Regions from separate parts of the Endozoicomonas sp. SESOKO4 genome, predicted to be linked through region 1. Evidence: predicted binding sites of a transcription regulator. Region 1 holds the regulator's gene; the other holds the start of a gene.
What was found. Region 1 encodes LexA, which represses DNA repair genes until DNA is damaged. Its sites were predicted from a motif close to TACTGTNTANNTANACAGTA; they were not measured.
Positions count from the first base shown of each region.

Region 2: the regulator LexA is predicted to act here: its motif matches at 1,621-1,640, upstream of recN (DNA repair protein RecN).

Region 1 covers NZ_JAHHPS010000191.1:20,512-25,068, reverse strand. Annotated here, with positions in the region: gene KDK16_RS03665 (TetR/AcrR family transcriptional regulator) at 1-317, opposite strand, end outside; gene KDK16_RS03660 (serpin family protein) at 430-2,817, shown strand; gene lexA (transcriptional repressor LexA) at 3,080-3,682, shown strand; gene KDK16_RS03650 (SulA-like leucine-rich domain-containing protein) at 3,761-4,255, shown strand; gene KDK16_RS03645 (hypothetical protein) at 4,283-4,557, opposite strand, start outside.
Region 2 covers NZ_JAHHPS010000279.1:22,773-27,329, reverse strand. Annotated here, with positions in the region: gene dnaK (molecular chaperone DnaK) at 1-624, opposite strand, end outside; gene grpE (nucleotide exchange factor GrpE) at 822-1,406, opposite strand; gene recN (DNA repair protein RecN) at 1,665-3,350, shown strand; gene KDK16_RS05260 (hypothetical protein) at 3,353-3,772, opposite strand; gene KDK16_RS05255 (GspE/PulE family protein) at 3,927-4,557, opposite strand, start outside.

The DNA of each region.
Region 1 (4,557 bases):
ATGTCATCCGGCCTTCTGGGTTTCACAGCAAGAATATGGTCAACCAGTATCTGAAGCACAGCTTCAAGATCAGGTTGTTCACTGTGATCTGACCACTGATCCAGAGTGGTATTCAGCCCCTCCATAAAGGGAGCCAGAAAACGCGCAAATACTGCCTGTATCAACGCTTTTTTGGAGCCAAAGTGATAGTTCACTGCAGCCAGGTTAACCCCTGCCTGTCTTGTAATGGTTCTTAAGGAGGTTTCTGCGAAGCCATGTTCGGCGAAGAGCAGCTCGGCTGAATCCAGAATTCTCTCTACGGTTGAAGGTTGTGCCATGATCCGGGGAATTTTATAAGATTAATAAACGACTGTTTAGAACCTACGTTTCTTACCCTCAGCTGTCAAGGCCACTAGTAGCAAAGCCTCATCGAGTTAACCCAACGAGTCAGTGGTACGGACCATTGCTCAACACTATTACAGGGTGCAAATTGTTGCCATCACTAACTTATCGGTTAGTGATTTCATCGACGACAAACACTTAACTAATAGTAATCAGGCAACCCATAATCTACGGCAATCTGCAAAGCATGTTCTTGCCGCAAAACAGGGAAGCACAAAGCATGGAAGCAGTGAGTTTATTCACGCTAATCAATTATTATCAAGTGATGGAGAAACGACTATGACACCTATTGGACACTCAATCAAATCAATATCAATGTCTTCGCAGCCATTTAATCTGCAAGACACACACACCGGGACCACACTACAGGCTTCTGATATTGCTAAAAAACTCATTGATAAAGTATCATTCGGGATTTTGAACAGTGAGGGCAAAAAAAGCACGGTGGCGTCTCCTACCAGCCTGACTCCGGTTTTGGGCATGCTTCTGGCGTGCATAGATGACAATGCCAAAAAGGAATCCATTTTGGGAATCCCCAAAGGAACCTTGACTGAAGAGCTGGAAACTGAAATCCATAAAGAACTCGGTAAATTCAGCAAAGACAACCCTTACGGAGGCCATCCTGAGCAGTTAATCTCTTGCGCTAACTTTATCGCTTCTGCTTTTCATGTCAGGGATGAGCAATTAGAAAAAATACTCTCTGAATGTTATCAAACTCAAAAGCTGGAAAGTAATCAATGGAACGTAGCTGAAGTCACAGAAGATTTTGTCAAGGAGAAAACCAAAGGAAAAATTAAAAATTTGTTTGATGGCATGAATGAAGTTACAGCGACAATAGGTAATGTAATGGAATTCCGGGGTGTCTGGGAGGATAGTTTTTCTCCAGATAAAACCGCTCCTCAAAGCTTTCTATGCGCAGATGGAACTCGTATTAACAACGTAAAAATGATGGTTAAAACTGAAACGGTTCAATGTGCTTCTAACAGCAAATTTGCTGCCATCGCCAAGGAATTCAAATCTTTGAATGGAGAAGATCTTAAACTGGTCGCAATAAAACCGCGTAAAGAAAGTGCCACAGCGATTAACAATCTTGATTCTGAAACGATTAATGAGCTGACTAAACAATTAAATTATAAAGAAGCGAAATATCAGCTATCGCTACCCAAAATAAAAGTAGAAGACAGTTGCGACACTCAGTTACTCGAGAAAATGTGTGAGGCATTAGGAACCGACATAGTAGCAGGAGATCTGACAAGACTAGGCCTACCGGCAGATCAGGATCTGGAGGTGCTTCAGAAGATCGTATTATCTGTTGATGAAGAAGGTGCTAGCGGTAAGATGGCGACTGTTGCAAAAATTTTAACAAGGTGCGTATCTGGAACTTCTCATTTTGATTTTGACTGCCCTGGCTACATTGCCATTGTAGACAAAGAAGGTAATCGGTTAATTGAGCTGGTCATAAAGGATGGCAGCTTTTTGGAGTTTGATGGTGATCCTGTAATCAGCACCGCTGGAAAACAGAGTTCTAATTCTAAAAAACTGGCAAGTTCCAACCCTTTTGATATGTATGATAGCGAAGATGATATATTTGATAGCGATGATGATATATCTGATAGCGATGATGATAGTTCTAATAACCCGTTCTTAAATAAACAGGAAGAAGTACAAAAAAACTTATCTCTAATAAAAGATCTGTCTTTTAGAACTTTTGAAACTGTTGATGTGAGCACTTATATAAATAAATTTTATAATCCAAATGGGTATTTAGATATTCAAAGTGCTGATGCAAACAATACTAATTTAACAGTCAGTTTTTCTTCTTTGGATAGTGCTAAAAAGTTTAAAGAAAGTGTATTAGAATCAATTGGTGAAAAAAATGGGAATTTAATTCGGGTTAACAAAAGCTTTTTTTCTATTGAAGTATATGTTTCAATTAGAGAATGGGATAAAATGATTGATAAAATAACTTCTGAATCCACTGATTTTTATATTTCTGACAGCAAAGATAATCCTACAATTATCCCTGCTGAAAAACCGAGCTCTGATAATCTGGTAACTTTTAACGATTATGATATGTCTGATAGTGAAGATGACAGTTCTGATAGCAAAGTTTATACGTCTGATGATCAATTCACATCTAAAAAAGAAGTAACCGATCAAACTCCAATGGGGAGTGTAAGTACTTTAATACAACAGAACTATAATCCGAATGGGGAGTTTGATATTCAGAATACTAAATCAGATCATATGCAGCTAACACTCACGATGTCTTCTTTGGAAGAGGCTAAAAAGCTTAGAGAAAGAATATTAAAATCAATTGGAGACAAACATTTTAAATTTGTCAGGATTTTTGGTCGTGATTCTCCTTTTCAATTAGAGGTTTCTTTTCAAGCCTGGGACGCGCTGCGTGAGAAGTTAACTTTTAATCAACCATGAATCAATACAATGCTAAATCCGGAGATTAATCACCTCCGGATTTTTTTTAACAAAAGCCTCACAGAATCAGTTTGCGAATATCGGTCAACCATTCACCAGTAGGAAGGTAAAGCTTGCCACATGCATCATTGACGGCCCTTAGTTCAATTGCTGCTCATCATCGCGGCCCGACCTGCGCGGCCCGACCTAACATAATGACTTGCCAGAGCAATATTACTGTATATAATCACAGATACTGTATAAAAAAACAGATTGAGTGACCATGATCAAACTGACTAAACGGCAATCCGAAATACTGGACCTGATCAAGTCTCATATCGAAGAGACAGGTTTCCCACCCACCAGGGCAGAAATCGCCAAGACCTTCGGTTTTCGTTCACCCAATGCGGCAGAAGAACATCTCAGGGCACTGGCCCGTAAAGGCGCCATCGAAATTACCCCCGGTGCTTCACGAGGTATCCGAATTCCAGACAGCCAGCCTGAAGGCCTTCCGATCATTGGACAGGTGGCTGCCGGTAACCCGATCCTCGCCCAGGAACATATCGAAGACCACCTGATGCTCAACCCCGGCTTCTTCACCCCAGCCGCTGACTTCTTGTTAAGAGTCAAAGGGATGAGCATGAAAAACATCGGGATTCTTGATGGTGACCTGCTGGCCGTTCACAAGACTACAGAGGTTCGAAACGGTCAGGTTGTCGTCGCCAGGATAGAAGACGAAGTCACCGTTAAACGATTCGAGAAACAGAAAAACAAGGTATTACTCCATCCGGAAAACGACGAGTTCGAAACCATTGTCGTCGATCTCACTCATGATATTTTCGCGGTCGAAGGTTTAAGCGTCGGGGTGATCAGAAATCAGTCCTGAAACGGATGTTGTATGAGCACCTGTACACTTGAGTGAGAACACCGAAAAGCGACCGGACCATGCCAGGAGGAAGGATTCATGCTGTACCGAACAAGCAGTGAAAGGCACAATTTTTCAACATCAGGCTTTCAGAGCAACACAGTTCGCATAAACCGCTCCAGCCTGAAAAAAACGTTACCAGAGAAAAATAAAAGCTCTCCCAGTCCCAGTATTAATGAGCTCATTCTGTCAGGACAACCCTGGCAGGCCGAACAACTCCTGACACCAATGCTCAGTCAGCTTTCCAGTGACAGTGAACGCTGGTTGACTCTGATTCTGGCAGACAAATCGGATACCAGAACCTTGCAATGGTTAAAGAATTGCAACCTGAACCATGACAAGGTGCAAATTTTTAGCGCTAACGATGATCACCAGACACTGGAACTCACCCGGAAAGCACTGGCATCCGGAACCAGCCACACCGTCATTAGTTGGCTGGGGCACTTGGATAAAGGGTGGCTAATCAAGCTTGAAAGCGCTGCCCGCAATGGACAGTGTCAGGGACTGGCTATTCGCAGCAGGCAGGTTGCATGAAAACCTGTCACTGCCTTGAAGATAGAGTCAATGCAGCACTCTGTTCTCAGGAATCTCTTCTTCAGAGGATTGGGGACGAGTCAGTTCAGCAACTTCCCGCATTCCGGCGTCAAACATGACCTTTGCCACTTGTAGATACTCTCCTTCAAGATACTCCTTGGCTTCCCCGGAAAATTTCATGGTCAGCAGGGGCTCGCCCTCTTCATCACTGCGTCGCAAAACAATCTCTCCTGTTGGAAGTTCCACAATTTCCAAAAACGATGCAGCCATATTTCGTCCCATAAATAGCGAGTAAGAGGTGG
Region 2 (4,557 bases), on a different contig from region 1:
AGCAATCTCGATAATAGAGATATCAAAAGTACCACCACCCAGGTCGTATACGGCAATGGTCTGATCACCTTGTTTCTTGTCCATGCCATAGGCCAGGGCAGCAGCAGTGGGCTCGTTAATGATACGTTTAACGTCCAGACCGGCGATACGACCAGCATCTTTGGTCGCCTGACGCTGTGCATCGTTGAAGTAAGCGGGTACGGTAACCACCGCTTCAGTAACAGATTCGCCCAGATAGTCTTCAGCGGTCTTCTTCATTTTCTTCAGGATTTCAGCAGAAATCTGAGGTGGTGCTTTTTTGTCACCTTTAACTTCAACCCATGCGTCGCCGTTGTCAGCTTCAACAATCTTGTAAGGAACCATCTGAATGTCTTTCTGGACCACATCGTCTTTGAAACGGCGACCGATCAGGCGCTTGATGGCAAACAGGGTATTATCAGGGTTGGTAACGGCCTGACGCTTGGCTGGCTGCCCTACCAGAGTCTCACCATCGTCTGTGAAGGCGATGATGGAAGGCGTGGTACGACCGCCTTCAGCATTTTCTAAAACCTTGGCTTTTTCACCATCCAGAATGGATACACAAGAGTTGGTGGTTCCCAGATCAATACCGATTATTTTACCCATTGTTCAATCTCTCCATTGCCCTGCTTGCAGAGCGAAATTCTTTAGTTCAATTCTGTAATTCAATTCTTCAGCTGAGGGCCGCTTGCCAATAAGTGGTGAGCGGCTGTTTTTGGCCTTTGAAATCAATATGGGATCAATTGATTTGATTTCAAGGCTGTTGAAACATTCTTTTTTTGAATATTCCTCAACAAAATCACCTATTTGGAAACGACGACCATGGCTGGACGAATCAGACGGCCATTCAGCTTGTAACCTTTCTGAAAGACATCAATCACGGTGTTGGCTTCAACATCGGGATTCGGAACCATGGACATAGCCTGATGGAAATTCGGGTCAAAAGGCTGTCCGTTCGGATCTTCCTGCTCCACCCCAAAGCGCCCCAGTGCATCCAGAAACTGCTTCAGTGTTAGCTTCATGCCTTCTATAAGAGCTTCGTGGGCTCCTTCTGCCTGTTCAGCGCTTTCTATTCCTTTTTCCAGGCTATCAACCACTGGAATCAGCGCATCAACAAATTTTTCCAAGGCAAACTTATGAGCCTTTTCAACATCCTGCTCAGCGCGACGCTTGATGTTCTGCATCTCAGCAGCAGCGCGCAGAGTCTGATCTTTCGCTTTGGCCAGCTCTTCGTTCAGCGCTTCCAGCTGACTCTCAAGGCCGTCGGTCAGATCACCTTCACTGTCCAGCTCAACACCACCTTCTTCGTTCAGCAAGCTTTCTTCTGCCTGCTGTTCGGTGGCTTCTTCCATTTCCTGCTCATCAGGTTTGCTGTTTTCTACTGTCATTCCAGAATCTCCGACCGGGAGTCAAATCGTTTGATGAAACGTATATTGGGTCACGAAATCTGGATTCAAGACCTGCAAACAGTTTTTTTAACGCAACCGATCATTTCGCAAAACACTGATCTGCAGAACAAAATCACAACATGCTCTGGTCTCAATCTGGTCGTAATCAGAGTATTTTTTTTAGCTCCAACTTTACGAATGTCTCACATCAGGTTACTGTATATATAAACAGTCACGCTACACTAGCGGGTATTCATCATGCTGACCCAATTGTCCATCAGCAACTTTGCCATCGTTGACCAGCTGGATCTGGACATCCAATCCGGAATGACTGTGATTACCGGCGAGACCGGTGCTGGCAAGTCCATCATGCTGGATGCACTGGGTCTGGCCACGGGTGACAGAACCGACAGTCATTGCGTTCGTCAAGGCACGGACAAAGCTGAAATACAGGCTTCTTTTGATATCAGTCATTGCTCTGCGGCCAAAGCGTGGCTCCGGGAAAAAGATCTGACCAGTGATGATGAGTGCATCCTCCGCAGAGTCATTACCAAAGAAGGACGGTCCCGTGCCTATATCAATGGAACACTCTCTCCCCTTGCCGATCTTCGGGGCATTGGTGAGCGGTTAATTGATATTCACGGCCAGCATGAAAGCCAGTCGTTACTGAAAAAAAACAGCCATCGACTGCTACTGGATGATTATGCCGGTCTACAAAAACTAGCCTCCGAAGTGGCTTGCATTGCTCATCAGTTCAACCAGACGCATCATGAGCTGAATACACTGGCCCATAACCGCAAAGAACAGAATGAAAGAGTTCAACTGCTCAGCTATCAACTTCAGGAACTTGAACAATTGTCACTTCAGGAAGGAGAACTGGAACAGCTTGAGCTAGAACTCAGACAGTTATCCCATGCTGAAAGCACTCTTTCGGTTTGTCATGAGATCAACACTATTTGCTCCGACAATGAGACCGGCAACATTCTCCAGCAACTGTCTGTCTGTCTGCAGCGTCTGGGCGATCTGGACATGGATCACCCAGCCATCAGCAACACATTGGAGATGATGTCCTCTGCCCAGATTCAGGTCGAGGAAGCGGTAGGGGAAATCAATCACTTCATTGATCATTTTGATGCTGATCCGGCCAGAATGCAGGATGTGGATGAACGTCTCAGCGCTATATACGACCTTGCGAGAAAGCACAGGGTTCAGCCCGAAGCGTTATTGGAAAAACAAAACACCCTCAGCTCTGAGCTGGAGAGCATCCAGTTCGGCGATGAACGAGTTGAAGCGTTACAACAAAAACTGATCGAATTGAAATCCGAGTTTCAGAACCAAAGCGAAAAACTATCCGGAAAACGTCAATCTGCAGCCAGACAGCTTGAGAAAAAAGTCACCATGCGTATGGCCTTGCTGGGCTTGCCCCACGGACAGTTCGTCATTGCCCTGACACCGGTAGAGAGCAGCACTCTCTCACCCAATGGTGCTGAAGACATCGAATTCCTGGTAACGACCAACCCGGGTCAGCCACCCAGAGCATTAACCAAAGTAGCTTCTGGTGGTGAACTGTCCAGAATCAGTCTGGCCATTCAAGTGATAACCGCTCAAACCTCTCATATCCCCAGTATGATCTTTGACGAAGTGGATGTCGGCATTGGCGGTGGAACTGCGGAAATCGTCGGAGCCATGCTCAGGGAGCTGGGGGAAAGAAGTCAGGTAATTTGTGTCACCCATCAGCCTCAGGTGGCGTCACAGGGGCATCAGCATTTGCACGTTAGCAAGAAGGTCCGCAATGCCAAAACCTCCACCGAGATTGTCGGCCTGAATGGCGATCGTCGTGTTAAAGAGGTCGCTCGAATGCTGGGTGGAGTCGAAATGACCGAGTCCACGCTCAACCACGCAAAAGAGATGCTTAGCCTGACCCATTCAAGGTCCGCAGCCTGAAATCACCTCTGCAGTTCCTTGATGAGTAATCCCATTCCTTTGGCCAGTTCCCTTATGGCTTTGGGTGCATATTCTATTTCAACCCAACGCTCATCCTTATCGGGGTACAAAATCCAGCAACGCTGCTCAATGCTGGAACAGTCTGATTCCAAAGTATGACCAACGCCGTATACTACCAGGGTATTATTGTTTCTGACCAGTCCCTGCTCCAGTTGCTGATAGCGAGTCACCACCAACTCACCTTCCCGGTTGGCCTTTACAGAATATTTTATGGATGATTTTCTGGCCCCATCTTTGATAGCGTTTGCCTTGAGCAGGCTGTTCAAATAGGACTCCAGCACAAGATCGGCCACGGCCGGATCAAAATTCTGCTGCATCTGCTCAACAAATGATTGAGGTGCTTCGGCTGGTTGCAGTTCCATTACCTTCTGCGCCTGAACCGCAAAAGGAAATAAAAGCAAGCTTGTAAGGGTAAGTATTTTCATTATTATTCGACTGTTCCACTGTCACTTAAGATATTAATATCGAATAGTCAGTGGGAGACTTCAAGCATTTCCTTCAGTAGCTGAGAGCCAGTCAGTGCTGCTGGTCTGGCGTCACCCTCATTACTTCTTCGATGGTTGTTAATCCTGTTGCGACTTTCTGAGCTCCGGAAAGACGAAGACTGTACATACCTTCCTTAATAGATTGGCGACGAAGACTCTCTATATCGGCATTCTCTGCCAGCATATCCTTCAAAGGTTGAGACATAGGCATTAACTCATAAACACCCGCTCGCCCCCTGTAGCCGGTATCCCGACATTCCACACAACCCACAGGTTGAAAGATCTGCGCTGGTGCAGGAACTGACCAGGGGCGAGTGAGGGATTTCCAACCGGATTTGTCGAATTTTACTGACTGTTTGCAGGAAGGACACAAAACTCTGACTAGCCTCTGAGCCATAACACCCAGAACCGTAGCTTTGATGAGATAGTGGGGAACACCAATCTCCAGCAGACGGGTTATTGCGGACGGTGCGTCATTAGTGTGCAGAGTGGAAAGCACCAGATGACCGGTCAGTGCCGCCTGAATCGCCATTTCAGCGGTTTCAAGATCCCGAATCTCCCCCACCATAATAATATCCGGGTCCTGACGTAGAAGTGCACGCAGACCGCTGGCAAACGTCAGATCAATGTTATGCTGGACCTGCATCTGGTTGAAGCTGGAT